4 regions of the Desulfobaculum sp. SPO524 genome follow, and region 1 is predicted to be linked to each of the others. Evidence: predicted binding sites of a transcription regulator. Region 1 holds the regulator's gene; each other region holds the start of a gene.

Region 1 (7,437 bases):
TGGGCCTGCCCATGGCCGTGGCCAACGCCCAGCCCGAAATTCACGATATGGCCGTATGGGTCAGTGAATGCCGCGGCGGCAACGGCGCAGTACGCGACGCCATCCGCTTTATCCTCGATGCGCAGGGCAAGTTGGACATCCTGTGGGCGGAGTGGAAACAGCGATGAACAGAGCGCGTATGCTCCTTGTCGCGGTGCTGGTCTTTGTGACCATGCTTGGCGCGGCCTATATCATTTGGCGTGGGAGCGGCGCATCCGTGGATGATGTGCCCATCACCGCCCCGCCTGTGGATATGGCCATGCAGGGCGTGGAGCTCACCCGCAGCGCCGGGGACGGCTCCCTGTGGACCCTCAAGGCCGAGAGCGCCGACTACGAAAAGCAGGACGGCCGCATCACGGTTGAGGCTCCCGTTATCGACTGGACCAAGGACGGCCGGGAGCCGGTGCACATCGTGGCTCCCAAGGGCCGCGTTGATCAGGCGACGGGGTCTGCGGAATTGTGGCCCGAAGTTGTCGTGACAAGTGGCGATACTACAGTGTATTCCAAGCGTCTGGACTATGACGGCGAGGCGCGGATTATCACCGTCCGCGAGGATGTCCGCATTGTGCGCGAGGGCATGACCCTCCGCGCGCCGGAAGTCGTCTATGATCTTTCCACCAATGTCATCACCGCCACCGGGGGCGTGGAGTCCGTCATGGACGGCATGGCCGCCCCGGGCAGGGAGAAGTAGCCTTGAAGACGTTTGCACGCACCGCCGCACTCGCCCTTGCGGGTGTGCTCGTAGCGGCCTCGCTGGCATTTGCCGCGGCCGCCGATACCGTACCGACCAAAATCACCTCTCAGAAAACCGTCTACGACGAAAGCGGCAAGACCGTCGTCTTTACGGGAGATGTGCTCGTCACCCGGCCGGATATGAAAATCTGGTCCGACAAGATGACAGTGCACCTCACCCCGTCCGATACGCCGGATACGCCCGGAACCATCCGCAAAATCGTTGCCACCGGCAACGTGCGGCTGAAGCGCGAGGGCAAGACCGGTACCTGCCGCAAGGCTGTGTACACCGCCGAAGATGGTCTGCTGACCCTCACCGGCAAGCCCGTGCTCAAGGATGGCGAAAACAGCATTGCCGGCAAGGTTATCCGCCTGTGGCTCAAGGACAACCGCAGCGAAGTGGAAAGTGGCGACGCACCCGTGGAAGCCATCTTCTTCACCCCGGCTGACGGGGGCGGCAAGTAGCATGAGTGTCCTTTCAGCCAATGATCTGTGCAAGATCTACGGGCAGCGCAAGGTTGTGCAGGATATCGCCGTCAACGTGGCGCAGGGCGAGGTTGTTGGTCTGCTTGGCCCCAACGGCGCGGGCAAGACCACCACGTTCTACATGCTGGCGGGCATCATCAAGCCCAACGGCGGCGCGGTGCACCTTGATGACGAGGCCATCACCATGCTGCCCCTGCACGAGCGCGCCCGCCTCGGCATGAGCTACCTGCCGCAGGAAAGCTCCATCTTCAAAAAGCTGTCCGTGCGGCAGAATCTGGAGATTATTCTGGAGCAGAGCGGACTGGACAGCGCAGAGCAGAAGCGGCGCGCGGACCAGTTGCTGGACGAGCTGGGCATTACGCGCCTTGCGGACCAGAAGGCCATGCACCTCTCTGGCGGCGAGCGCAGGCGGCTCGAGATTGCCCGCGCGCTTATCCTAAATCCGAAATTCATGCTGCTGGACGAGCCTTTTGCGGGGATTGACCCCATCGCCGTGGATGACATACAAGGAATTGTGCGCGGGCTGAAAGAGAAGGGCATTGGCGTGCTTATCTCCGACCATAACGTCCGCGAAACCCTGCGCATTTGCGACAGGGCCTACCTTGTCTACGAAGGCCGCATCATCCTGAGCGGTACTCCGGAAGAAATTTGTGCCGATCCGAAGGCTCGCCGGGTCTACCTTGGCGAGGGGTTCTGTCTGTAACCTTCCGGAAATTCTATATAAATCCCTATATTCAAGAACCTTGCCAGTCTTGGTTGCAAGCTTGTTGTGAATGTGGCATGGTGCTTGTGCGGTCGGTAACGAAGTCCGCACAAGCACCATTTTTTTTAGATGCCGTAGGCACTGTCGCACTTCCGCCCCCTTTGACGGGGCAGCCTGATACGGAATCTGCAACGCCAACATTTCGCAAGAAGACATAAGCCAACATGGCACTTGAACTACGACAACAACTCAAGCTCTCTCAGCAACTGGTCATGACACCGCAGTTGCAGCAGGCCATCAAGCTGCTGCAGCTCTCCCGCGTGGAGTTGGTGGACATGGTCCAGCAGGAACTCCTCGAGAATCCCCTTCTGGAGGAGGCCGCCGTCGAGCCGTCGCAGGAGAAGGCCGAGGCCGAGCAGGACGCCCGGTCGGCAGAAGCCGTAGACAACGGCGAAGCCATGGCCGATGGCGTTGGCGATCAGGACGCGATGCAGGGCGCGGATTGGGAAAACTACCTCGGGGAGTTCTCTTCCACGGGGCGGCAGTCCTCGGCGCGTGAAGCGGAAATCCCGGAGGAGGGCTTGTCCTTTGAGGCCCGTCTCTCGTCCAAGCCATCGCTGGAAGGGCATCTGGAATGGCAGATTCGCCTCTCGGACATGACGCCGGAGCAGGTGGACATCGCAGAGGTTATCCTCGGCAACCTTGGCTCGCAGGGGTACCTGCAAAGCACCGTTGAGGAAATCGCCGAGGAAGCCAAATGCTCCGTGGACGCCGTGGAGGAAACGCTGCACCGCGTTCAGCGCATGGACCCCGTGGGCGTTGCCGCCCGCGACCCGCGCGAGTGTCTGCTCGTACAGCTTGAGGTCAACGGATACGACGACCCCATCCTGCACTCCCTCGTCAGCGACCACCTGGAGGACCTTGAAAAGCGCCGCTACAAGCCGCTGGCGCGCAAGTTCCGCCTCACCCTCGAAGGCCTCAAGGAATACCTCGACTTTCTGCAAACCCTTGACCCCATGCCCGGTGCTGCCTTTGGCAGTGGCGAGGCGCAGTACGTCAGCCCGGATGTGCACGTCTACAAGTACGAGGACGACTTCGTCATCGTGCTCAATGACGACGGTTTGCCGCAGTTGACGGTTAATGATTTCTATCTCGATTCCGTGAAGGATGGGCGCGGCGCGCCGGAGAAGGAATACCTGAACGAGCGCCTGCGTTCCGCCCAGTGGCTGATGAAAAGCCTGTACCAGCGCCAGCGGACCCTCTATAAGGTTATGGAGAGTCTTGTGCGCTTCCAGCGCGGGTTCTTCGAGCATGGCGTGACCCGTCTGAAGCCCCTCATCCTCAAGGATGTGGCAGACGACATCGAAATGCACGAATCCACCATCAGCCGCATCACCACCAGCAAGTATGTGTCCACGCCCCATGGCGTGTTCGAGCTGAAATTTTTCTTCAACAGCGCCCTCGGTATGGACGACGGATCACAGGTCGGTTCCGAGAGCGTGAAGGCGCACATCAAGGAACTCATCGGAAAGGAAGATACCAAAAAGCCTCTTTCGGACGAGAAAATCGCCGATATCCTCAAAGGGCGGCTTCAGGTCAACATCGCACGGCGAACTGTTGCCAAATATCGCAGCTCCCTCGGCATACCGTCCTCCTCCAAACGCAAGCAGGTCTTTTAGGAGGGGCGGAGTGGCGACAACACCCTTTATTTTCAGGCTGAATGCAAGTACACTTTCCAATATGGTGAGTATTCGATCCAACCCCAGCAGTTAAGGAGGATCGTCGATGAACATCAGCTTGACCTTTAAGAATTTCGAGCCTTCGGACCATCTCAAGCAGTATGCCCGCAAGCGCTTTGAAAAGCTGATCAAGTACGCCGATACCGGCAATGCCGAATTGCAGATCAACATGAGTGTGGAGAAGTTTCGCCACATCGCGGAGGTCTCGCTTGCCGGGGACAATATGAATATGTCCGCCGTTGAGGAGTCGGAAGACATGTACTCCTCCATCGACCTTGTGCTGGACAAGATGTCCGCACAGGTCCGCAAGACGCGTGAAAAGGACAAGGACCGCCGCCGCGCGCGCGACACCGTGCGCCAGGAAGACGTCGCCGCCCTTGCCGGATTCGACGCCGAGGACATGGACGCCGCATCCGGCCCTGTCATCGTGCAGGCCGACACCTACACGCCCAAGCCCATGATGGCCGACGAGGCCGCCATGCAGCTGGACACCTTCAAGTATGATTTCCTCGTGTTCCGCAACGCTGAAACCGAACGGGTCAACGTCATCTACCGCCGCAAGACCGGCGAGTATGGCCTCATTGATCCCGGGATGTACGAATGAAGCTCGGAGATTTTGTCGATAGCGATTTGATATTCCCTGAACTTTCGGCCAGAACCAAGTCTTCGGTTCTGGCCGAACTTGTGGCCGGGGCTGCGCAGCATGTGCAGGGCATTGACCCTGAACATGCCAAGGAAGTCCTGCTGGAGCGGGAATCCCTGGGTACCACAGGAATCGGCGACGGCATCGCCATCCCCCACGGCAAGCTGGAAGGGCTGGACGACATCGTCGTTGTTGCCGCCAGAAGCCGCGAGGGCGTTGACTTTGATGCGCTGGACTTTAAGCCCTGTCATATCTTCTTTCTTGTGCTTGCGCCGGAAAAGGTGGCCGGGATGCATCTGCGCATCCTTGCCCACATTTCGCGCACTCTCAAGGATGAGAAGTTCCGCACGGCCTTCTTGGAGGCTGGCGATAAGGACGAACTGGTCCGCCTTATCAAGGGAGCCTAAGCATGGAATCTGTTGTGCCGGGAGCGGCCGCCGAGCCGGATTTTCCCGTCATTATCCTCTCCGGACTCTCCGGAGCGGGCAAATCCACTGCCCTGAAGGTTTTTGAAGACCTTGGCTTCGTCTCCGTGGACGGGCTGCCCCCGGATGTTATCCCCGAATTCGTGGACCTGTTTCGCCGTCAGAAAGAGGTGTACCATCGAGGGTTGACCCTTGGGCTGGACGTCCGCCATTCTGACTTTACCGCCAAATGGGAACAGACACGGGGCATCCTTGCCGAAAGCGGCGTGGAGCCGCGCGTGGTGTTTATTGAAGCCGGAGAAAATGTGCTGCGCCGCAGGTATGCGGCCACCCGCCGTCCGCATCCGCTGGAGCAGGGCGTCGGGCTGGACCGCGCCCTTGTGGAGGAGCGCCGCCTGCTCGCCCCGGTGCGTGACTTGGCCGAGCTTGTCATCGACACCTCGGACTATTCCATCCACGACCTGCGCCGCACGTTGCAGGAAAAGTGGAATTTCCTGCAGGACAAATGCTATGGCCTGCACGTGTACTTGGTGACCTTTGGCTTTAAGCACGGGGTGCCAACGGACGCGGACCTTGTCTTTGACCTGCGCTTTTTGCCGAATCCGTACTTTGAGAAGTCTCTGCGGAGCCTGACGGGACGTGACAAGGCGGTTTCCGATTTTGTCCTGCGCTCGCCAGAGGGCGGGGAATACCTTGAGAAACAGCTTGATTTCCTGCACTATGTCCTGCCGTGCTACGCGCGGGAAGGGCGGTACAGGCTGACGGTTGCCATTGGGTGCACCGGCGGCAGGCATAGGTCCGTCGCCGTGGCCGAAGCCGTCTTTGACTCTCTGCGTCAGGCAGAGTATTCCGTATTTCTTGAGCACAGGCATCTCGACCTCGAATGAGGCGGGTGAAGGACGAAATTCCATTCGCGCCGAAAGTGGCGCGCTAGCGGGTATCATGAGCGAAAAGACAACCAAGACAGTCGGTGTGGTCATCGTCACCCACGCGGAGTACGGCGAGCATTTGCTGAATGCCGCCGAGGTCATCCTTGGCGAGCAGGAATACTGCGAAGCCATCGGTGTGGGCGTGGATCAGGAGATGGACGAAATTCTCCAGAACCTGCGCGAAGCCGTGGAACGCGTCGATGCAGGCGCCGGCGTGCTGATGCTGACCGACATGTTTGGTGGCACCCCCACCAATCTCAGCCTGTCCCTTATGGGCTCCGGGCCGCTGGAGGTCATCACCGGCGTGAACCTGCCCATGCTGCTCAAGGTGCTTGGTACCCGATCCATGAAACTGAAAAACCTTGCCAGCGAAGCCGCAAGCGCCGGCTGTCAGGGTATTGTCGTCGCAGGCGAAATTCTGCGGCGCAAAGTCGCGGAAGGCTAAAATGTATTGGGTGCGCGTGGACAACAGACTGATCCATGGTCAGATTATCGAAACGTGGCTCCCCTTCACCAAGTCGCGCTGGATTGTCGTTGCGAATGACGACGTGGCCCACGATCCATTGCGGCAGGAAATTATGGGGCTTGCCATCCCGCACGGGGTGGAGAAGTGTTTTGTGGACGTGGCGGGGCTTGCCGCGTTTATGCATGCCAAGTTCGGGCCGGACCCGGACCCCGATGTGCTGGTCCTCTTCGCCTCGTGCGAGGACGCCCGCCGTGCCCATGAAGATGGCCTCGGCTTTGGTGTGCTCAACCTAGGCAACCTGCACTACGGACCAGGCAAACAGCAGCTGTGCGCCCACGTATCCCTCTCCGAGGAAGATAACGACTGTCTTGGCTATTTCTCGTCCACCGGCGTGGAACTCGACTTCCGCTGCGTGCCGACGGAACCCGTGCATGTGAGACGAACATGGTAGGAACTCCGCTTGCGAGCATTGCCACGGTTGTGGCGGTCGGTTTTTTTTTGCCCTGAGCTCTCTCGGGCGTTTTGCCGTCACTGTCGGCATTCTTGAGCGCCCCATGGTGCAGGGCCTCATTTGGGGGATTGTCACTGGCGACATGACCCTCGCCCTCAGTGTTTCCGCATTTTTTGAGCTGTTCTGGCTCGACCTCATCCCCGCTGGGACGTTTATCCCCCCCAATGCCGCGGCAGCGAACCTTGCCGCGCTCACTTTGGTGCACTTTTTTGGCTTCAGCACGCCCGCCGAGGTGGTGTTCCCATTGCTCTTTAGCTTGCCCCTTGGGTGGATAGCGGCGCGGGTGGAGTACCTGCACAGGAACTTCCAGAACGCCTCCTACAATAGTCTGCAGGCGCAGGTCGGCCTCAGCGCCAGCCCCGGCGACTACGCGCCGGGCCGCCTTGTGCGGCGCTCCATCATGCAGATGGGCGTCTTGTCGTTTGCGTTTTTTGAGGCCAGCGTTTTGGTACTTATCGTCATCGTGAATTTCTTCCTGATGCGCGGCTTCCTGCATTTGCCCGCGGACGCTGTCACGTGGGGGCATTTGTGGATAGCCGCCTCCATTGGCCCTTTGCTGTCCCTGCGCTCCGCCAAGGCTTATGCCCTTATCTTTGTCCTTGCAGGCGGCATTGCCGCGCTTGCGGCGCTGGGGACGTTTTAGCCCCCAGACCCTTTGCGGCAGAATTTCTGCGACCAACGGCCCGTATGAGCATGCTCATAGGGGCCGTTTTTGCGTCTGGCAGGGGAGAGCGGATGGACTGGGGACTCGGGAAAACTCTGTT
Region 2 (7,437 bases), 160 kb from region 1:
TTTTGTTTTCCGCAACGCGGCCAACAAGGCGGATAAGGCCGAACACGTGGCCCAGAGCGCCAGCGGTGTTCATGTCGTCGTTCATGGACTTGTTCCACTCGGCTTCGAGGGTCTCAAGTTCTTCGGTCAACTCGGCGGGCAGTTCTGCGCCGCTCCACTTGCTACGCTCCAGAGCGGCCTGGATGTCGCGGCGGGTGGTGTAGATGCGGCGGAGGTTTTTTTCCGCTTCAAGCATGTTGTCCGGGGTGAAGTCGATGGGGCTTCTGTAGTGCTTGGTCAGCAGGAAGTAGCGCAGGGTCTCGGGATGGTAGCTCTTGAGAATGTCGCGGATGGTGGAGAAGTTGCCAAGAGACTTGGACATCTTTTCGGAGTCCACCTGAACGAAGCCGTTATGCACCCAGAAGCGCGCCATCTCGGTCTGCGTGGCGGCCTCGGACTGGGCGATTTCGTTTTCGTGATGGGGGAAGATGAGGTCCTGCCCGCCGCCGTGGATGTCGAAGGGCAGTGCAAGGTGCTTGTCGCTCATGGCGGAGCACTCAAGGTGCCAGCCGGGGCGGCCGCCGCCCCACGGGCTTTCCCATTCCGGCTCGCCGGGCTTGGCGGCCTTCCACAGGGCGAAGTCCAGCGGGTCTTCCTTTTCGTCTCCGGGTTGAATGCGGGAGCCGGAGCGCATTTCGTCAATGTCGCGGCCCGAAAGCTTGCCGTAGCCGTCAAAGGAGCGGACGCGGAAGTACACGTCGCCAGATTCGGTGGCGTAGGCGTGCCCGTCGTTTATGAGCTTTTCCGTCAGGGCGATCATCTCGCCGATGTGTTCCGTTGCTCGGGGTTCAAGGTCCGCACGCAGCACGTTCAGCTTGTCCATGTCCTCATGGAACGCCTCGATAAAGCGCTGCGCCAGTGCGGAAGGATCCTCGCCGTTTTCGTTGGCACGGTTGATAATCTTGTCATCCACGTCCGTGAAGTTGCGGGCGAAGGTGACATTGTAGCCAAGGTGGCGCAGGTAACGAACCAGAACGTCGAAAACAACGGCGGAACGAGCATGGCCAATATGACAGTAGTCGTAGGCGGTGATGCCACAAGCGTACATGCGGACATCGTTGTCCCTGAGCGGTGTGAATTCCTCTTTACGACGTGTCATTGTGTTGTAGAGCTGCATTGGCCGTACTCCAGTTTTGTCCTCAAACGGATTGATAATGTTGATAAAACCCCGGCAGGATACACTATCCGGGCGGGGTGGAATCATGCCTCAAATGAAGTGGGGCGTCAAAGACCTTTGGGCCTAATTTTCCGCGCCCTGCGGCTGCCGCATGCCGGTGACGCAGGCCACGGCCTTGATGCCGTGCTTCTTGCCCGTAAAGCCGAGGCCTTCTTCAGTTGTGGCCTTCACGTTGACGCGGGCGGGGTCCACCCGCAGCAGCTGCGCGACGTTGTCGCGGATGCGGCGGCGGTAGGTGGACAGCTTGGGCGTCTGCGCGATGATGGTCAGGTCCGCGTGGGTGATGGTCAGGGCCTCGCGGTGGGCGATGTCCAGAACCTCGGTCACGAGGACGGCGGATTCGATGTTGTCAAAGGCGGGGTCGTTGTCCGGGAAGTGCTGGCCGATGTCGCCTTTGCCAAGGCAGCCCAGCAGGGCGTCCGCAAGGGCGTGCAGCAGCACATCGCCATCGGAATGCGCAACCACCTGCAGGTCGCCGTCGATGGGGATGCCGCCAATTTTCAGCGGGCGGCTCGGGCCGTATTTGTGTACGTCGTAGCCCCAGCCCACGCAGGGGTAGGCGACGGGCGCATTGGTGGTGAGCATGCGCAGGTCCTCCGGAGTGGTAATCTTGATGTTGCCTGCCTCGCCGGGGACGGTGGCGACGCGTTCGCCGATGGCTTCCACCATGGAGGCGTCGTCGGTGACGGCGAGGCTCTTTTCGCGGCAGATGGCGTGCGCGCGCTGGAGTAGGGGCACGGCAAAGGCCTGCGGGGTCTGACAGGCGCGCAGTTCGGCGCGGGGCAGGGTTTCGGCTATGGTGCCGTCCTCGGCCACGCGCTTGATGGTGTCCGCAACGGGGATGGCGGGGATGACGGCGTCGTGCCCGCCGTCCATGGCGGCAAGCAGTGAGGCAATGAGCGGAGCACTGGCAAAGGGGCGCGCCGAGTCGTGCACGAGGACGTGGGTGCAGTCCTTGGGGAGCATGGCGAGGCCGTTGTGGACGGAATCCTGCCGCCGCGGGCCGCCTGTGGCGACGAGGCAAGGCAGGGAAAAGTCGTCCTGCGCGGCAAGCTCCTTGACGGTGCGCGCGCCGTCCTCGGCTTCGCCCTCGGGGAAGACGAACACGAATCCGGCGATGCGGGGCACGCGGACCATGGTCCGGGCGCTTTTCCAAAAGAGCGGGGCGCCCTCATAGGGCAGGAACTGTTTCTTGGTAGCAAGCCCCGATGCGGCGAGGCGGGAGCCTTGTCCCGCGGCGAGAAGTATGGCCCAGACTGACATAGCGGTCTTCTTTGCGGTGGAAGGTGATGGATACAAAAGGGGCGCGAAGGCGATAACGCCTCCGCGCCGCCTGTCCTTGCGGAGATGGGAGTCGGACGGTAAGCCGGGTTCTGTCTCCCCTTACGGGGCGGTCATCATTCCTCTAGGGCCATGGTTGCCCATGGCCTCCAGCAACCTACCCGGAAGCATCAGTCGGGCCGACCTCAAACGCTTCCCTATTTGGTCTTGCTCCGAACGGGGGTTACCTAGCCCGCCGTGTCACCACGGCGGCTGGTGGGCTCTTACCCCACCGTTTCACCCTTACCAGCACGGTGTGCTGGCGGTTTGCTTTCTGTGGCCCTGTCCATGGGTCACCCCACCTGGACGTTATCCAGCGTTCTGCCCTGCGGAGCCCGGACTTTCCTCCCCGGCCCTTGTGGGCCGCGACGATGACCTGTCCAACTCCCGAATATTGTACGCCCGGCCATGGCCGGACTGCGGGACGCTACGCGGCGTCCGGATCGGTAAAGTGGTTCGTCCAGTAGACCAAGCGCTGGCAGTTGGGGCAGCTCATGATCTGTTCACCCTTTTGCAGGTCGTTGAAGGCCTGCGGGGGGATGAGGATGTGGCAGCCGCTGCAGACAGCCTCGTCCACGGGGACGATGACCGGATGGCTGATGCGGGCGCGGATGAACTCATAGCGGCCAAGCACGCGCGGCGGGACGACTTCGCACGCGGCGGCGCGGTCCTTCTGCAGCTTGTTCAGGCGCTTTTTGGCGGCAGTGGTGCGCTTTTTGAGCGTGGTGCTGTTTTCGTCCAGCTGCTTTTTCAGCTCTGCGCCTTCTTCCTCCATGGACGTCTGGAGTTCTTTCTGACGTTCCAGCTCCTCGGCGAGGGCGACTTTTTCTTCCTCGCGGGTGCGGTTGATCTTCTCCATGTTGTCCATTTCGCGCATCATGGCGTGGTACTCGCGGGAGTTCCCGGCCATCATCAGCTTGTCCTTGCTCTTCTTGATCTTTTCTTCGTTGCTTTCGATCTCGTCGGCAAGAACGCGCTGCTGGTGCAGAAGGATGTCGGTCTTTTCCTTGACCTGGTTCAGGCGCTCATTGAACTTTTCATACTTGTCCTCGAGCGCGGCGAGTTCCTTGGGCAGGCTCTCCAGTTCATTTTCCAGGGTGATGATCTCGTCATCGACTTTCTGCAGAACGATGAGCTGCTCGATTTGCTTGAGGTACATGCTCAACGGGGTATCCTCCTCGGCAGTTGCCTTTGGCGGCCGGCTGCCGGCTGCCGTGAATGTATTCAGTCCCTTGCGTAAGGGCTGTGATCACTTGTGTCGCGTGGGCCAGGGGCCCGTATGCAGAGAGAACGGCTCCGCCCCCGGAAAGAAACGGACGGTGGTGCCATCCTTTTCCATATCGGGGGCAAGCTCCTCGGCAAAGATGCGGGTCATAATCTCCTCAAGGGAGAAGTGCCCCACATCCACGGTGAATATATCCGATTCAAGCGCCAGATGGTACTTGATGTCGCCAGTGATGAAAACGTCGGCTCCGGTGGCTGCCGCTGCGTCAATGAGCGAGCCGCCGGACCCTGTGCAGTATGCCACGGTTTCCACGCGCTCGGGCGCAGCGCCGATGGACAGCAAAAAATCACGCTCAATCAGCCCGCCAAGGGTGGCGGCGAAGTCGTCCCAGCCAAGGGGCTGGGGCAGGCGTCCGGCAAAGCCGAAACCGGCGGGGTGCGCTTCGTCGGCGATGGTGGTCTCAATGATGGAGAGGTCCGTCAGGCCAAGGGCGCGAGCCAGCCATCCTGCGGGCCCTGCGGGCTGCACATCCAGCGAAGTGTGCGCCGCATAGAGCCACGCCCCGCGGGAGAGCACCCCACGGGCAACGTCCAAAAAACGGCCCGGAGTGTCCAAAAAGCGGGGCTGCATGCACAGGGGATGGTGGGTCAGGATGCACTGCGCGCCCCAGTCGAGGGCCTCGGCCACGGCGTGTGGGGTTGGGTCGAGGGTTACGGCGAGCTTGGTGATGTTGCGGGTTGTCCCGGCAATCTGCACGCCGCTTTTGTCCCATTCGGCCGCGCCGCAAAGCGGGGCCGAGCGTTCGATGCGGGCAATGACGTTCTGGATGTCCATGGTATCCCTCAAAAATAAAGGTGCTTCCCCTCTCTTCGCCAGGAGGAAAGCACCTGCTTATCGCATAGTGCCAGGGGAGGGCGCGGCGTTTTGGTCCTGCCTACGCGGCTTGGCCGGGGGCGGAGCCTGTGCGGGATGCAGCGCGTTGATGCTGGGCATCAGTCTCCCGGGGCATGGTGCGTCCGGTTGCACGTATTTTTGTCAACGCACCCAAAAAGCGAAAGATTCTTCAATCGGAACACCCTATCTCATAGCAAAAAGAAACCACCCACGCAAGCTGGCCGGGGACGCTGTGTGGCGTTTCCGGTGGCCTGTGCTGCGGGCGGAGGATGCCGAGCGGACGGTGTCTATGCCATACGCGGCGGGGCGTGGTCAAGGAAAGTGTGGGATTTCGGGCGTGGGGATTGGGCTGGGGAGCGGGCACGCGCAGGGAGGGCAGCGCAGGATTTCTTTGGCATATGGCACATGTGCATACATCCGGAAATCCGCCATGGCACAACTGGCCGCAAAGCGCAGGGGCGCTGTGGTCCCACGCGTGCAGCCAAACCCCAGACAAGGAGCAAAGGACACATGAGTGTTGATTCCACCATCGGCAAGGTCCGCTATGAGGGAAACGGGAGTGCCCGCCGGTTTCCCGTGGGCTTTGTCTACGACGATGCCGACCACCTGCGGTGCTATCTGCGCCGCCCTGTGGACAGCGGCAGTGGCGTTATGGAGCAGGTCGAACTGGTGCGGGGCGTGGATTATGCCCTTGAAGGCAACGGCGAGGCGGGCGAAGGGCTTGTGGAATATCCCCTCAGCGGCGACCCCATGCCCGCGGGCGAGTTGTTGACCATTCTTCAGTTTGTGCCCATCACGCAGGACCGCTCGTGGTCCAATGCCGACGCCATTGATGTGCGCGAGATTGAAAAATCCGACGACAAGCTCACGCGCATTTGCCTGCAGCTTCAGGAGGAGCTTGAGCGCTGCGTTAAGGTGGAGGTGACGTCCGATGACAACCCCCGTGAATATTTGAGCAAAACCCAGCACGCTTACGCCTCGGCCCTTGCCGCTGCGGACAACTGCGCCAGCGACGCCGCCACGGCCCGCACAGCGGCGGAAACGGCCAGCCTCGCGCAGGAATCGTGCACCAAGGACAAGGCGGAGGCCCGCCGCGCCAGCGATGTGGCCGCCGCAAGCAAAGTGCAGGCCCGTGTGGCGCAGGAGCAGGCCGCGCACGAGGCGGACTCGGCCCGGCAGGCCGCCGAGGCGGCAGCCCGCGCCCTTGCTGATGCGGGCGGCGCAGGGGAGCGCGTTCTGCACGAGGCCGTAACGGACCTTGTGACGGGCACGGCCTCGCGCCCGGCGGAGACGATGTGGTGCGTCACCGGATTGGATGCACGGGCCTGCGCGCGCAAGGGCACCATGGAAACGCCCTTCGGCACGGCGCTGTGCATCTGGCTGGAGGGCTTCCTGCACGGGTATGCCCCCGGCGACGAGATTGGCAGTCTGGAGGGCTTTGACGGCGACAAGCAGATAACGCTGTCGTGGGGCGGGCACCATTACCGGGTTATGCACTGCCTGTTGCACGAGCGGTTCCGCCAGACCCGTGTGACCCTGCACCCCATGTACACGTCCTATGGCTCGAACTACCCGACCAGCAGTGAAAATATGGTGCTGACGACCTGTGAGCGCCGCGCAGTGGGCAATGTGCCGCCGCATCACCGCATCCACCGTGAGCTGTATACCTCGGACCCGGTGCGGCTGTGCCTGCTTGGGGATACGATTTGGGACGATCTGTCGCGGAACTTCGTCTGGACCACACCGCCTGACGGCATCACCATGGATGAGGACCTGACCCTGCACCTGAGCGCCGATGGCGAGGTTGAAGTGACGGCCAAGGGCACGGCGTACAGGACGCAAAACCTTATGGAGCTGGACGTTCAACTGACGGCGGGTTCCATTCATGTGCTGATGCGGGATGCGGACGGGAACCTGCGCACGCGGGTGTGCGATATCCCGGCGGATGTAACGGGCAAGGTGCCGGTGATGCTGCCTGTTGGAGACAGAGAGGGCAGTATTGTCATCCGGACCGGCGCAGGGGGCGCGCAGGGGGCTGTGAAGGTGCTTGGCATTTGGCAGACCCTAGGCAAGGACGTCAGCCCCATGCCGCTTCTGCAGGGCGAGATGGAGCTTGAGTGCTCCGAAGGCGTTGTCTGGCACAAGGGCGACGGGGAGTACTACGCCGACTATGCGACAGAAGGCCCGCACATTGTGCGCCTGCCCGGAGCGCAATGGGGGCTGAGTTCCGGCACAATGTATTGTATGCAGGTGCGCATGCCAAAGTGCCCCGGACGTGCGAATCTGCGGACATCTCAGGCGCAAACTCTGGGCCGCCAGTTCGGAGAGGACATGCTGTTCACCTATACCCTTGAGTGTCCGCCGGACAAGGACATGTATCTGTGGCTGGAAGGTCCGGGGCGGTATAGCATCAGCGAGTTCCATTTCTATAAGGCGCCCGCCTTTCCCTTTGCCATGCCGGGGCGGCTCAATGCGGGGGGCTTCCTCGGCGGGGAGCTGGTCCCCGCAGCCGTCGCGCCCTGCGCCGACGAGGGCGGCACTGTGCGTCTGCGTCCCGGCCGCGGTATGGACCCCGCAGCCGCTGGAGCGCTTCGTTTTGTGGGCAACCGCGGGCAGGCATGGCAGGGGAATCTGGATGGTACGGGCGCTTTGGCCTGTCGCCGCGACCTTGACGCGGCAGAGTTGGAGTTTGCCGTTGGGGAGACGCTCCCGCGGCTGGATTTCGATACGCTGGACCATGCCCTGCGAAGCTGCGTGCTGTCTCATGAGGGGCGGGCGCGGC
Region 3 (7,437 bases), on a different contig from region 1:
CGTGAGCGCTGGCGGGGGGAGGTGGACAGCAAGGGCGTGCCACTGTCGTCCACGGCCGCTGGAGGGTGCCCACGTCAGCGTGCCGCGCCCTGAACGCCCGCGCAGTGGGGGCGTCTGTCCCGGCCGCGGGCTGGTTGCCTCGGGGCTGGATGAGGGCGGCAAAGGGCCGTCCCGGGCCGACTTTGTAACCAATCGCAATCAGGTGACTTTTGCAAAAAATTCGCGGAGAGGAAAATTTCCTGTTGACAAGGAGCCGCCATTTCGGCATTTTCCATTTCCGCCGAGTGGGGCTGTAGCTCAGTTGGGAGAGCGCTTGAATGGCATTCAAGAGGTCAGGAGTTCAATTCTCCTCAGCTCCACCACTCATAAAAATATCCACGCGCCAAGCACGTTCAGCTTGGCGCGTATTTTTTCCCCCGGGCTCCTCCCTGTCGCCTTCGTGACGAATTTCTCAAAGGGAGCCGACCCAAAAATCCAGTGTTTCCCGCGCAGGTGGAGCGAGAATGGCATCCGGGCTTCCGGTGGCCGTTTTATTTGCGACCGCCATTATTGTGGAGCTTGTGCATTTAGGAACAAACCCTTTACACAAGGCAGGTAGGAAAAAGGTGCACGAAGCAGTTCTCATACTTGGTGCTGCGGTTGTGGTGTTTATGGTTCTCTTCCCCCCGTACGTCATGCGGCGTAAGGGACAGGTCGCATCCCATAATTATTCCTTTATCTGCACTCCGCCCCGGCGCTTTGGCCGCCGCTGCGTGGTGAACGTACCCGCCCTGATGAGCCAGCTTTTTGCTTGCGGCGTCGTGTTCAGCCTGCTTGAGGTCTTCTGCGAGTAGTTTGTGTTCACGATTTTTCTTTGGGCGAGATAAAAAGGGGCCTGCGCTTTTGCGCAGGCCCCTTTTTGTTTGGCGTGTGGTTTGGGGGCTGTGCTCCCGGTACATGGTGAGCATGTGGAGCAGGTGCGAGGCTGGGCGGGAGAAGGGACGCCGACGAAGCGCGGCGCCGCGTCGGGGCGCGCGGACGAATTGGCCGGGGCAGGGCGTCTGCGAGTTTGTGAAAACGCCTGACCTTGAGGACGAGGACGAGGCCGGTGGCGGATGCGCGCCGCCGCTGGTCTGCGAGGCGCCGCGGACTGCACCAGATGCCGGGCCTTGCGGGCGGCCCCGCGCGGACGGCCTACTCGGGCATCCACTCTTCAATGCCGCGGGGCGGGTTGGCCGCGAGCCACTGGCGGAAGGCGTCTTCCGTGCGGACGCCGTGTTCCAGCACCGCCCGGTACACGCTGATACTTGGGACCTTCTCCTCAAGAGGCAGGGCGTGCTTGATGGCGAGGATGGCGGCCTTGGTCTCCGGCGTCAGCCGCGCGCTGATGCGGTCCGCCACCTTTTCGAAATATCCCGCAAAGGGCGACTCCTCAAGGATGTGGATCATGTCGATTTGCCAGTCGTCGCCGCTGTCGTCCCGGTACCACGCGTGCCATTCCACGCACTGCTCCTCGGTGCGGAGCAGGTTGTCGTAGGTGATGCGCGTAATGCGCGGATTCTCCGCCAGCTCCGCAATGGCGGCAAAGCTGTCAGCAAGGCGGAACTGCGTGGAGTAGATATGAAAGTCAATGTCCCGGTGGTCCATGATGAGACCGGTGCGTACGGAGCCGACGGTATTGATGCGGCAGCCGTGGCTGGGCCAGATGTCCAGAATGCGCGTGTCGGCGATGATGCGTTTGGCGCGTTCAAGGGCGCGCTCGGCGCGGGTGGTGATGTCGCACATGGTGTCCTCGTGCTGGGTCAAATGGGTGTTGCGGGGTGCGGTGACGATGCGTGGTGTCCTCTCATCTCCATGGCGTCTCTATGGCGTCGCCTTGCGGCGCGCCATGGCCGCGCTGTTAGCCGTGCTCGCGGCAGATGCCCAGCTTCTTCATGCGGCTGCGCAGGGTGCTGGGATTGAGGCCCAGAAGCTCCGCCGCGCCGCCGGGACCATGGATTTTCCCCTTGGTCTGCTCCAGCGTTGCGGCGATGTGGTTGGCCATGACGGTGTCCAGCGTACGCGGGGTAAAGGGCGCGTCCTGCGGGTCCGGGCAGGGCTGGGGGCGCGGGGGCGTCTGCGCCAGCCAGTCGAAGTGCAGGGTGGCGCCGCCGGAGAGGATAATGGCGCGTTCCACGCAGTTTTCCAGCTCGCGCACGTTGCCGGGCCAGTTGTAGGCCATAAGGCGCTGCATTTCCTCGGGCGGGACGTCGGGCACGCGGCTGAGGCTCAGGCGCCGCGCGGCGCGCGCCGAGAACCACGTCACCAAATCCGGGATGTCCTGCGGGCGTTCGCGCAGGGGCGGAATGGTGATGGGAAAGACGTTGAGGCGGAACCACAAATCCTCGCGGAAGGAGCCGACTTCGACCATCTTTTGCAGGTTGCGGTGGGTGGCGGTGACGATGCGGATGTCCACGTCGCGCGGCATGCTGCCGCCAACGCGCGTCACCTGATGGTTTTGCAAAACGCGCAGCAGGCGCACCTGCACACTCTGCGGCAGTTCGCCGATTTCATCCAAAAACAGGGTGCCGCCGTGGGCCTGCTCAAAGACGCCCTTCTTGGCGTGGGTCGCCCCGGTAAACGCGCCGCGCTCATGCCCGAAAAGCTCGGAGTCCATAAGGGATTCGGGTATTGCGCCGCAGTTGACCTTAATAAAGGGGCCGTCATGACGCGGCGAACGCGCGTGGATGACGCTGGCAATGACCTCCTTGCCAACGCCGGTTTCGCCCAGCAGCAGCACCGTATTGGACAGCGGCGCCACCTGCGCCACGCGTTTCATCACGGTTTGCAGGCCGCCCTCGTCACCGATGACCGCGCCGCTGCGGCTTTCGGACAGCTGCTCGCGCAGGAACTGGTTCTCCCGCGTCAGGCGGGAGTTGGTGCGCAGGAGCTTGCGGTGGCGCAGGGCGTTTGCCGTGGCAATGGCAAAAGGCTCGTGCAGCAGGCTGAGCAGGGTGCCGTGCCCGGAGTGGAACCGCCCGCGTCCGTGGGCGTGCAGGCCCACAACACCAAGGTGGCGGTCCTCAATCATCATCCGCATGAGCAAAATTGATGTGTCCACCGGATAGATGGTTCCGGCTACGCGCCCGGTGACGGGATCGTCGTCCAGGTCGGCAAGGATGCGGATTCGTGGCCGATCCGGTTCCAGCAGGGTGCGGCACATGTCGTCGGTGATGGCGACCTGCTCGTTCATGGGGTTGCCGCCGCCCGCATCGGCCCGCGCGATGAAGCGAATTGCCTTTACGTCTGGGCGGAACATGTTAATGTACATACCATCTGCCGGAATATGCTGGCGCAAGTATTTCCAGCAGTCATAGAGGGCTTTTTCGATGTCGAGGCTGCCGCAGATGCGCACTGTGGCGTGGTGGAAAAAATCATTTGTGTTCATGGAGACTCCGTGACGAATGAAACGCGAAATATCGCGATTAGTGCGAAATGTCGCACATGTCAATCGCTATATTTCGCGTTTTTGTGTGCTGCCGTTTGTAACGCATTGAATTTATTCATTGTGAACGTTGGCACGCTTTCTGCCTCTATGGCGTGGTCGTTCGCCATAAGGCGGGCGTGAACGAGTCGACACGACGCAAGTTTTCGCAAGCAAGGAGCTTTCACTCGATATGAAAGAAACCGAAACGAAGCGCTCCGCACCCCAGAGTGCGCGCAAGTCTCGCCGGGACGTGCTGCGCGCCGGGGCGGTCCTGGCTGGTGGCCTCGCCGCCGGAATGCTCCAGGGCTGCGTGACCGGAGAGGAAAAAAAGGACGTCCCCGTGGAGAAATCCCGCACGCCCGTAAGTGCGTGGGACAAGGAGTACGACGTTATCGTCGTCGGCAGCGGATTCGCCGGAATGGCCGCCGCCCTTGAGGCACGTAAGGCCGGAGCGGATGTGCTTGTCGTGGATAAGATGCCCGTCTTTGGCGGCAACTCCGCCATCAACGGCGGCGCGTTTGCCGTTGCCGGTTCTCCCCTGCAGGAGAAGGAAGGCATCAAGGACTCCGTGGACCTTATGGTCCAGGACATGCTCAAGGCTGGCCGCGGCCTGAACCACATGGGCCTTCTGAAAATTGTCGCCGCCGGTACGCGCCCCGCCTACGAGTTCACCCTTGAGCACGGCGTGGAGTACAAGCCGTTCCTGCAGCACTTCGGCGGCCACAGCGTGCCGCGTACTCTGCAGACCACCATCAGCTCCGGCGCGGGCATCATCCGCCCCCTGAAGAAGAGCGCCGAAAAGATGGGCGTGGCCTTCCGCAGCCGCTGTAAGCTGGAAGATTTTGTCATGGACGAAAACGGTGGCGTGATGGGCCTCGTTGTGCGTGACCGCTACGAGTTCCCGGACGAGAGCACAGGCGAACTGCGCCGCTTCCGCGCCCGCAAGGCCGTTATCATGTGCTCCGGCGGCTTCTCGCAGGACCGCCGCTTCCGCATGATGCAGAACCCCAATCTGGACGGACGCATCGACTCCACCAACCACCCGGGCGCAACATCCGAGGGCATGCAGGCCATGTTCGGCGTTGGCGCGGCTCCCGTGCAGATTAACCTGATCCAGCTCGGCCCGTGGACCTCCCCGGACGAGAAGGGCTTTGGCATGGTGTCGCAGTTCAACACCATCGCCGGGTTCCCCAATGGCATCATGGTGGACGTGCGCACCGGCAAGCGCTTCGTCAACGAACTGGCCGACCGTAAGGCCAGAGCCGAAGCCGTTATGACCCGCCTCGACGACGAGGGGCACCCCGTCTACCCCGTGGTGTTCTGTAACGCCAAGGGCGCAGAGCGCGCGCAGACCCTCAAGGCCTGCCTCAAGTACGGCGTGGCGTGGGAGTTTGGCACCGTTGAGGAGCTGGCCAAGCACTTCGGCATGCCCGTTGAGGGCTTGAAGCAGCAGGTCGCCACCTACAACGAGGCCGTGCGCACCGGCGAGGACAAGGAATTCGGCAAGCCCATGGGCCGCGCCGTCCTGCTCGACGAAGGGCCGTTCTACGCCGTTCGCTGCTGGCCCAAGGTGCACTACACCATGGGTGGTGTGGAGATTAACACCGAGGGGCAGGTCATGCACATGCGCTCCGGCCAGCCCATCCCGGGCCTGTACGCCGCCGGCGAGGTGACGGGCGGTCCCCACGGCGCAAGCCGTCTGGGCAGTTGCGCCGTTGCCGAGACCTTGGTCATTGGCCGTTTGGCCGGACGCAAGGCCGCCCTGAGCAAGGCATAGATATTTCGTCTTCCTGGGAACGACCGGGGCGCGTTGACGGCGGAGGGTCGTCAGCTAGGGAGCGCCCCGGCCTGACTTTTTCCGTCACCCGGAAGCCGATGGTTTGGACATACATCAGAAGAGCTCAACTGGAGGAAACAATGCATTTTTCCGCTACCCGCAGGCTTGTGGCAGCCGTCATCTGCCTCGCCGCTATGCAGGTTATGGCCTGCACCGCATGGGCCGGCCACAAGATTGTGACCCTGAACGGTCACGATATGGACCTCGCTCAGCTTGTGGACATCGCTGAAGGCCGCGCTCAGGTCTCCATCGACACCACCGCCATGAAGCGCGTCAAGGACAGCCGCGAGCTGCTCATGGCGTTCGCCGCCGAAGGCCGCCCCGTGTACGGCCTCACCGTTGGCGTTGGTCTGAACAAAGACAAGTCCATCTTCCATGTGGATGAAAGCGGCAAGCGCGTGCTCACCCCCGAGGTGTTGCGCCTGTCCGAGCAGTTCAATGTGAATGCCCTGCGCGCTCACAGCGCTGGCGTCGGCCCCGACATGGAGCCCCGCATGGTGCGCGCCACCATGGCCATCCGTCTGAACACCATGCTCTGCGGCCGTACCGGCGCCCAGCCCTACGTTGCCGAGCTTTACAAGGAATTTCTGAACAAGAACCTGCTGCCCGTCGTGCCCTCCCGTGGCACCGTTGGCGAATGCGACATCACCCTTGCTCCCCACATCGGCCTCGTGATGATGGGCGAGTGGAAGGCCGACTTCCAGGGTGAGCGTATGTCCGGCGCCGAGGCGCTCGCCAAGGCTGGCATCAAGGCCCTGAAGCCCTCCGGCAAGGACGCCCTCGCCATCCTGAGCACCAACGCTCCGGCCATGGCCAAGTCCGCCTTCGCCCTCAGCGAAGCCGAGCAGTTCCTCAAGGTGGCTCCCGTTGTCTTTGGCCTGTCCCTCGAAGGCCTCAACGGCAACGTTGCTCCCTTCCTGAAGCAGGTCAACGACGTGCGCCCCTTCACCTGCTTTGCCAAGGCCTCCAAGGTCATGCGCGATGAGCTGGAAGGCAGCTACCTGTGGCAGCCCATGAAGGGCCGCGCCCTGCAGGACCCCCTGAGCTACCGGACCACCGCCTTCACCTTTGGCGCCGCCATGGAAGCCCTTGACGACGCCGTGGCCAAGTGGAACGTGCAGGTCAACTCCTCCGACGACAACCCCGCCGTTGTCGTGGGCATTGAGCCCAGCGCCGACACCCCCGAGCAGGTCGCCAAGTACTACCTTGACGCCGGCCACATCAAGGGCGCCATCTTCCCCACCTCCAACTTCGAGCCGCTGCCTGTGGTGCTGAAGCTGCAGAACCTGGGCATTGCCCTGTCCCACGTGTCCCGCAACGCCGCCATGCGCTGCCTGCGCCTCGTGGACCCGCACTTCACGCATCTGTCCCGCTTCCTGGCCGCCGACGACGTTGCCATCAACTTTGGCGCCATCGGCAAGCCCTTTGTGTCTCTGGACGCCGACGTGCGCTCCCTGGCCAACCCCGTGTCTCAGGACACCATTCCGCTGGCCGGCAACATCGAGGACACCGCCACCAACTCCATGCGTGTGGCTGACCGCCTCTCCCGCATTGTGGACAACATGTACTACATCTACGGCCTTGAGCTGTACCACGCCGCTCAGGCTATCGACCTGCGCGAGCGCGAGAGCGATATTGAACTGGGTCGTGGCACTGGCGCCATGTTCCGCGCCTACCGTAAGGATGTGGCCTTCATCGACAAGGACCGCCCCTTCACGCCCGACATCCAGACGTCCCACGACTTCCTGAAGGAATACGACAGGTAGTCTGAATCACGAAACGGTTGACCGTGGCGCCCTGTGCCCCATCCCCCCCGGGAAGCGGGGCGCCACGGTCAATTTCTACACCAGCCACAGGATACGACCATGAAGAAGCACACAGCCGTGATGTGCGCCCTTGTGCTTTCCGCCTCGATGTGCGGTTGGTTCGCCCCGTCCTTTGCCGCCGGGGAAAAGGTCGCCGAGACCAAGGTCGCCCACGAGCCCGGTGCGGCGGAGCGTATGCAGCTCTGGATTGACACCAAGCTGGGCCGCAAGACCGTCAAGGACTACCACCGCAAGGTCCACCAGAACGGGACCAACTGCGAACTGTGCCACGGGGCCAACAACCCCTCCACCGCGCCCGACGACAGAAACTGTCTGAAGTGCCATGGCAC
Region 4 (7,437 bases), 270 kb from region 1:
CGACGAAGCCCTTGCCCTGCTGGAAGCATGGCGCGCCACCCCGGGCAAAGACTACTGCCCCCATGGCCGCCCCGTGCAGGTACAGTGGGGCCTCAGCGACCTGGAGCGGCTGTTTAAACGTAAAGTGTAAGCGGGCGGACAGTTGCCTTCTTCGATTTTCCTTGCCTAAAGGAAAAAGCGGTGGTTAGGTAATCCTTTACACCACAGGATGCCTGTCATTGCTATGTGACCGGAGGAGACGATATGGAACTACGAATCGATATCGCGGGATACAAGAATAATGTGATTATCACGTCCATCCCGAAGCGCTTTGTCCACAAGATTTACAAGCACTGTCTCGGCAAGAACAACACGCCCTACTTCGCCAACAACTGTTTTAAGGGCATTCTCTACTTTGACGAGGAGCTTGCAGGAAAATTCGCGGAGGCTGTGGGCTTTTCGTGGTCCGGCTGGTGGAATGCCCACCGCCTGTACCACCGCGCCGCCTACTGTTTTGAAAACAGCCTCAAAATGACGGCCTGCATCGACGGCGTGCCCGAAGTTGAGCTGTACCCCGACAATGTCGCGGCCACGCCCTCGCCGGTGCACCTCAGCCCCTTCCTGACCCAAATTGCCAAGGACGAGGTGCTTATTCTGCTCGGTTCTGTCGACAAGGGCACGCAGACCTTTACCCTGCCAGCCCTCGAAGGCGACTTCCGGTCGGCCCTGCTGAACGTCAGCGTGGACACCTTCACGGACTTCGGCTTTGACGAACCGCTCATCACCAGCATCACTTACGACGGCAAGGAACTTACTCCTGTGGACGGTCCCAGCAAGGGCCGCAGAATGCTGGAACCACGCCTGTTCTCCAAACTGGGGCACGAGCTGGACGCCGCGGACTTTCCGCCCGTGGAACTCCCCGGCCTGTAGCCGCAGCACACACAGCACACAAAACGCCGGATGCGCACTGCGCACCCGGCGTTTCCTTTTTCAAATCGTGTGGGCGAACCAGCCCGCCCGGCCTTCGCGGCTACAGGTACGGATCGCCCGTGGCGAGGTAGTTCCCCACGTAGTCGGCAACCGCGTCCTCAAGGCGCGCAAAGTCCACAGGGCAACCAGCCCCGCGCAGGCGATCCATGCTGGCCTCAGTAAAGTACTGATACTTGCCGCGCAGGGTCTCGGGCATATCGATGTACTGGATATCCTCGGGCACATCCATGGCACTGAACACCGCGCGGGCGAGGTCGTTCCACGTTCTGGCGGAGCCAGTGCCAAGGTTGTAGATGCCGTTCACCTGCGGATTATTCAGCAGCCACCACATCACATCCACGCAGTCCTTCACATAGATGAAGTCACGCTTCTGGCCGCCGTCGGGGTAGTCGTCACGCTCCGAGGCAAAAAGGCGCATGGCCCCGGTATCGCCAATCTGCGAGAAGGCCTTACACACCACGGACTTCATGTCACCCTTGTGGTACTCGTTGGGGCCGAACACGTTGAAGAATTTCAGGCTGACCAGCTTGTCCACCGCGCCCGTACGCAGGGACCACAGGTCGAACAAATGCTTGGAGTAGCCGTACATGTTCAGCGGCTTCAGCGCAGGGATGCCCGCCGGGTCGTCATCAAAGCCCAGCGCGCCGTCACCGTAGGTTGCGGCGGAGGAAGCATTGATAAAGCGCACGTCGTGCTCAAGGCAAAAGTGCGCCAGCGTCATCGTATAGCGGTAATTATTTTCCATCAGGTAATTGGCGTCACGCTCCGTGGTAGAGGAGCACGCGCCCATATGGATGATGGCGTCCACGTCAAAGGGCAGATCCTCGTGCAGAATCATCTCAAGGAACATATCCTTGTGCACGAAGTCCATATACGTCCGGTTCACAAGGTTGCGCCACTTGTCTCCGGTGCCGAGGTCATCCACCACCACGATGTCATGAATGCCCATCTCGTTGAGCTTCCACACAAAGGCGCTGCCGATGAAGCCCGCGCCGCCGGTCACTATATACATACCATCTCCGTTGGTTGTGGTTTGTGCTACGCAAACCAGCTTTGTATACTCCCGCCCCACATGAGGGCAACCCCCACGCGCGCGGATGCGCTCCACCAGTGAGCGGCGGCGCAAAATGGCGCAGAGCCAATCCCGCACTTGTATTGCAGCCGCATATTGTCTAATTTGCTGAGTTCTACGAAGGAGAAAGACATGCTCGCAATACTCGACTACAAGGCCGGAAACCAGACTTCCGTCCGCCGCGCCCTCGACCATCTGGGCATAGAATGCACCATCACGGACAATGCCGACGTTCTGCGCAGTGCGGACGGCGTCATCTTTCCCGGTGTGGGGGCGGCAGGTCAGGCCATGAATGAACTGACCTCCACCGGTCTGGACTCCGTACTTTCCTCGCTTATCGACAGCGGCAAGCCCCTTCTTGGCATCTGTGTGGGCTGCCAGATTATGCTGGACTCGTCGGAGGAGAACACCACCACCACCCTCGGCATCATCCCCGGCATCTGCCGCCGCTTTACCGGCGACATGACCGAAGAGGACGGCACCCCCGTGCGCATCCCGCATATGGGCTGGAACGCCGTCACGCCGAAGAATCCCGACGAGCGCCTGTTCCGGGGCATTGAGCCGGGTGCGGAGTTCTACTACGTACACAGCTACTACCCGGACGCGGACGCGCAGTATGTTCTGGCCACCACCACCTACGGGCACGAATTCTGCGCCATGCACGGGCGCGAAGGTCTGTGGGCCGTACAGTTCCATCCCGAAAAGAGCGGCAGGCCCGGCCTTGCCCTGCTCAAGAATTTCCACGACTACTGCCTGGAGGTCAAAGATGCTGAGTAAACGCATCATCCCGTGCCTTGATGTCCGCGACGGCAGGTTGACCAAGGGCATTAAGTTCAAGGACAACATCGACATCGGCGACCCGGTGGACACCGCGCGCACCTACTATGAGGAAGGCGCGGACGAGTTGGTCTTCTACGACATCACGGCCTCGCACGAGCGCCGCGGCATCATGCTCAAGGTTGTGGAAGCCGTGGCGCAGGAAATCTTCATCCCCTTCTCCGTTGGCGGCGGCATCTCCACCGTCAGCGATATGCGCGACGTGCTCCTTGCCGGTGCGGAGAAGATTTCCGTCAACTCAGCCGCCGTAAAGAACCCGGACATCATTTCCGAAGGCGCGGCGGCCTTTGGCTCGCAGTGCATCGTGGTGGGCATGGACGTCCTGCGCGTCCCCGTGTCCGAGGCCATTCCCTCGGGCTATGAAATCGTCATCCACGGTGGCCGCAAACATATGGGGATGGACGCCATCGCATGGGCGAAGCGCGCCGAAGCCCTTGGCGCAGGCGAACTCTGCGTCAATTCCATCGACGCGGACGGCACCAAGGACGGCTACGAGCTGAACCTGACCCGCACCATAGCCGACGCCGTCCACATTCCGGTCATCGCCTCCGGCGGTGCTGGCACGCCAGAACATATGGCCGACGCCATCACCGAAGGCCACGCCTCGGCGGCGCTCATCGCCTCCATTGTTCACTACGGCGAATACTCCATCCGCCAATGCAAGGACGTAATGCAGCAGCGCGGCGTCAAAGTCCGCAGCGTCTGGTAAACGCCCAACCTGCCCCTTTCCGGCACTTCCAGCCCCCGTGCACCCGCGCGGGGGCTTTTTCGTCTGGGCGCACATTGCGCCCAGACTCGCCCAGAAACAGGCGAAACATGCGCCTATTCAGAACAAGGCAAAATCATAAATATCTGTATTCCTTGACTTTCACCATCCGGCACAGCCTTTGCTCACTTCAAAGCAACAAAGCAACACACAAAAACAGGAGGGTTTTCCTCATGAAGTATGCAATCAGCAGTACCGGCCCCGAACTCACCAGCGCACTGGACCCGCGTTTTGGCCGCGCCCCGGTCTTTCTCATCCACGACACGGAAACCGGGCAGACCACAGCCGTTGAAAACACCGCCGCAACACAGCCGCAGGGCGCGGGCATTCAGGCCGCGCAGACCGTTGTGGACGCTGGCGTGCAGGCCGTTATCACCGGCCGCGTTGGCCCCAAGGCCGAAGCCGCGCTGACGCAGGCGGGGCTGCGCATCATCACCGTAGACGCCGCCACATGCAGCGACGCCCTCGCACAGGCCGAATCCGGCCAGACCGCACCCACCACGCCGCAGTCCGGACAGGGCCGAGGTCAGGGCATGGGCCAAGGCGGCGGACGGGGCGCAGGATGCGGCATGGGCCGAGGTATGGGCGGTGGCCGAGGCGGCCGTGGCGGATGCGGTCGCGGCATGGGCGGTGGCGGCGGACGCGGTATGGGTGGCGGCAGACGCTAACCCACAGCCACCGCAAATCCACTGGCCCCGCGCCATAAAAAAAGACCGCCCACGGCACGGCCGGGGACGGTCAATCATATTTTGCGCGCCGCAGCCGCCACACACGGCAGCACGGCGCGCACAGGCGCGGCCAGTGTCAATGCCACAAGCCGCGCCGTATTGGCTCGTCTGCGCCATTAGTCCACGAGGAAATAGGCCTCGGGCTTGGCGCTACAGACAGGACACTTCTCCGTGGGCTTGCCTTCGTGCACGTGGCCGCACACGCTACAAACGTAGTATTCCGTGGCGGGCAGACCTTCGGGGTCATTCAGCGCCTTTTCGTACAGGCAGGCGTGCACTTCCTCAACGGCGTTGGCAAAGCCAAAGTACCGCTCTGCCGCGCGCTCGCCCTCGGCCTTGGCGTCCTCAATCATGGCCGGGTACATTTCCTTGAATTCATGCGTCTCGCCAGCGATAGCGGTCATCAGGTTTTCCTTGGTGGACCCGATGCCCTTGAGCAGACGCAGGTGCGCATGCGCGTGCACCGTCTCCGCAGCGGCGGCTGCGCGGAACAGCTTGGCAACCTGTGCCAGCCCTTCCTTATCGGCCTTCTCAGCAAAGGCAAGGTACTTGCGGTTGGCCTGAGACTCACCGGCAAACGCCGCTTCCAAATTCGCTGTGGTCTTACTCATTTCACGTCTCCTTACGAGAGCTTTTTTTGGGGATGGCAAACCGCTTGTGGTTTGCCGTTTTTCCTCAATCTGATGTAGCATATTCGGTGATACATCAAAATTCATCCGTTGTCCGTCCACGCCCCGCACCAAGGAGGAGCCATGGACTGGTACCGCATAACACTCAGTATGCAGGATGTCGCGGCCGGGGAAACCGCCCGGCTTCAGGACAAGTTTATCCACGCCGTGAATCAAAACACGGCAGCGAACGATATGCAAATGTACGCCCTCAACGTGGACGACCGCCCGTACAGCGTCTTTTACTTTTCGCCCGGCTGCGGGGAAATCATCCTCAAACAATTCCTCGACTACCAGCCCGCAGCCTGCGGACCGCCGAACCTTGACGACCTGATGCTCCTCGTCGGGCAAGGAGGCGGGGCGACGTAATACGCCGCGATGACGATTCCGCTGGCGTCTGCGCGCCATTTTGTCATGCGCCCTGTCCTGCGGCGCTAATGCCCCCGGCGCTTTTGCCGCCGCTTCTCCTGCCGCTCGGCAAAGCGGCGCTCCCGCAGTGCGTCACGGCGCTGCCGCGCCGCCTTCCTGCGCATCTGTTTGTCTTCCAGATACTGCTCTTTGGCGGCGTCACGCGCTTTGCTCACGCCGTAGGCGGCCTTGCGCTCACGCGCTATTTCGCGGTGCCGGCGCTTTGGATTCGCCGCCCGGCGCGTCCGCTCCTGCGCCGCAAATGGACGCGAAAAGGCCAGCCGCTGATACTGCGGACCAGTGGCAAAGGCGGCTATCTCCGGGCCGGTCGGCTCCGCGCCAAAAACGCAGCGCGCCACGCGAAAGGTGTCCTGATACCGTATTTCCGCGTACCCAACCCAAAAGCCGTCCTCAAAAACAATTGAAAAACTCGTGCGATAGAACTCCATGTGGTTTTCCCCTTTCACTGTGGTGCACATCCGGAAACGGACAACCCAAGGGGGGAAGGTTACTGACACGCAGGACACGTGCGCCCGGACTACCAACCGGACCGTGTTTTCTTTCCGGACAACGTCAACGCCAAAGCGCGCCACGGCGGCGCGCTCATCTCGCAGGCTGTCCACAACAGCGCTCGCGCTTTTCCGTCAAAGCTCCAAACCATCGCGCCCTGTAGCGGCGCGCCGGCCTTGCGCTTTGCCCGCGCGTGTTCGCCCTGACTTGTGAACACCCTGTCTTTTCAACAACCTGACCACCATACGAAACCCTTGCGCAAAACAAAAGGGGCCGCGCGGCATTGCCGCACGGCCCCTTGGTGGCTCTTGTCTGCACGCCGTCCTAACGGACGTCGTAGGTTCCGCTCTTGCCCCCGCTTTTGTACAGCAGGCGGCAATCAGAGAGGATAATGTCTTTCTGCACGGCCTTACACATGTCGTACACGGTCAGCGCGGCCACCTGCGCGGCGGTCAGCGCTTCCATCTCGACACCGGTCTGGCCGGCAGTGCGGGCTTCGGCCTCAATGACGATGGTCGAGGACTCCTCCAGCGCCGTAAACCGCACATCCACATAGGACAGCGGCAGCGGATGGCACATGGGAATCAGCTCGGCCGTCTTCTTGGCGGCAAAGATGCCCGCAATTTTTGCGGTGGTGAGGGCGTCGCCCTTGGGCAAGGCGTCCTCGGACAGCAGGGCAAAGGTCTCGGGCGAGAGGATAACCCGCGTCTCGGCAATGGCCGTGCGCTGGGTTTCCGCCTTGTGGCCCACGTCAACCATGCATGCGTTGCCGTCCTGATCAATGTGCGAAAGCTTGCCCGACATATGCCCTACTCTCCCATGGCCTTGCCAACGGCCTTCTTGAAGAACTGTTTGGCCCGGTTCAGCGGCTTGCCCTGCTTCTCCTCCTCAAGGCGAGCGAACTCGCGCAGGAGTTCTTCCTGCTCCTTGGTGAGGTCCTGCGGGGTCTTCACATTCACCTCAACCAGCAGGTCGCCCTGCGGCTGGCGGCCAATATGCGGCAGACCAAGGTCGCGCAGACGCAGCACCTTGCCGCTCTGCGTTCCGGCGGGAATGTGCAGGGTGGTCGGCTCGTCGAGGGTGGGGACTTCCACGGTCTCGCCAAGGGCGGCCTGTGTGAAGTCGATTTCCAAACGGTAGATCAGGTTCTGCCCCTGACGTTCGAAAACCTCGTCCTCCTCCACGTAGATGACTACGTACAGGTCACCGTGGGGACCGCCGTATTCACCGGGTTCGCCCTCGCCGCGCAGGCGCAGGCGGGAACCACTGTCCACACCGGCGGGGATGCGCACGGAAAGCTCGCGGGTCTCGGGCACGGTGCCATCGCCCTTACAGCGCGGACACAGGGACCGGATGACCTGACCACGGCCATGACACACCGGACACGGCACAGCCACGCGGAAGAAGCCCTGCGACTGCACAACCTGTCCGCTACCGCCACACTGCTGGCACGTTTCCGGGCTGGTGCCCGGCTCCGCG

The links. Region 1 encodes sigma-54, which starts transcription at its own class of promoters, with help from an activator protein. Its sites were predicted from a motif close to CTGGCACGGNNNNTGCTT; they were not measured.
Region 2: the regulator sigma-54 is predicted to act here: its motif matches at 2,663-2,680, upstream of ispD (2-C-methyl-D-erythritol 4-phosphate cytidylyltransferase).
Region 3: the regulator sigma-54 is predicted to act here: its motif matches at 3,534-3,551, upstream of ACI3L3_RS03365 (flavocytochrome c).
Region 4: the regulator sigma-54 is predicted to act here: its motif matches at 3,754-3,771, upstream of ACI3L3_RS08340 (NifB/NifX family molybdenum-iron cluster-binding protein).

What each region holds. Positions count from the first base shown of each region.
Region 1 covers NZ_JBJDSB010000002.1:870,527-877,963, forward strand. Annotated here, with positions in the region: gene ACI3L3_RS09485 (KdsC family phosphatase) at 1-167, shown strand, start outside; gene lptC (LPS export ABC transporter periplasmic protein LptC) at 164-730, shown strand; gene ACI3L3_RS09495 (LptA/OstA family protein) at 733-1,236, shown strand; gene lptB (LPS export ABC transporter ATP-binding protein) at 1,238-1,960, shown strand; gene rpoN (RNA polymerase factor sigma-54) at 2,185-3,639, shown strand; gene hpf (ribosome hibernation-promoting factor, HPF/YfiA family) at 3,746-4,303, shown strand; gene ACI3L3_RS09515 (PTS sugar transporter subunit IIA) at 4,300-4,749, shown strand; gene rapZ (RNase adapter RapZ) at 4,752-5,654, shown strand; gene ACI3L3_RS09525 (PTS sugar transporter subunit IIA) at 5,710-6,141, shown strand; gene ACI3L3_RS09530 (PTS sugar transporter subunit IIB) at 6,143-6,613, shown strand; gene ACI3L3_RS09535 (PTS sugar transporter subunit IIC) at 6,666-7,316, shown strand.
Region 2 covers NZ_JBJDSB010000002.1:712,532-719,968, forward strand. Annotated here, with positions in the region: gene cysS (cysteine--tRNA ligase) at 1-1,156, opposite strand, end outside; gene ispD (2-C-methyl-D-erythritol 4-phosphate cytidylyltransferase) at 1,280-2,479, opposite strand; RNA gene rnpB (RNase P RNA component class A) at 2,563-2,924, opposite strand; gene ACI3L3_RS08850 (zinc ribbon domain-containing protein) at 2,964-3,695, opposite strand; gene ACI3L3_RS08855 (Nif3-like dinuclear metal center hexameric protein) at 3,786-4,595, opposite strand; gene ACI3L3_RS08860 (hypothetical protein) at 5,166-7,437, shown strand, end outside.
Region 3 covers NZ_JBJDSB010000001.1:802,043-809,479, reverse strand. Annotated here, with positions in the region: tRNA gene ACI3L3_RS03385 (tRNA-Ala) at 287-362, shown strand; gene ACI3L3_RS03380 (hypothetical protein) at 606-833, shown strand; gene ACI3L3_RS03375 (hypothetical protein) at 1,174-1,764, opposite strand; gene ACI3L3_RS03370 (sigma 54-interacting transcriptional regulator) at 1,880-3,406, opposite strand; gene ACI3L3_RS03365 (flavocytochrome c) at 3,636-5,222, shown strand; gene hutH (histidine ammonia-lyase) at 5,363-7,048, shown strand; gene ACI3L3_RS03355 (cytochrome c3 family protein) at 7,148-7,437, shown strand, end outside.
Region 4 covers NZ_JBJDSB010000002.1:600,500-607,936, reverse strand. Annotated here, with positions in the region: gene mutL (DNA mismatch repair endonuclease MutL) at 1-130, shown strand, start outside; gene ACI3L3_RS08360 (hypothetical protein) at 244-909, shown strand; gene rfaD (ADP-glyceromanno-heptose 6-epimerase) at 1,010-1,981, opposite strand; gene hisH (imidazole glycerol phosphate synthase subunit HisH) at 2,174-2,818, shown strand; gene hisF (imidazole glycerol phosphate synthase subunit HisF) at 2,808-3,587, shown strand; gene ACI3L3_RS08340 (NifB/NifX family molybdenum-iron cluster-binding protein) at 3,818-4,312, shown strand; gene ACI3L3_RS08335 (rubrerythrin family protein) at 4,489-4,983, opposite strand; gene ACI3L3_RS08330 (hypothetical protein) at 5,125-5,409, shown strand; gene ACI3L3_RS08325 (YjdF family protein) at 5,475-5,897, opposite strand; gene moaC (cyclic pyranopterin monophosphate synthase MoaC) at 6,283-6,762, opposite strand; gene dnaJ (molecular chaperone DnaJ) at 6,768-7,437, opposite strand, start outside.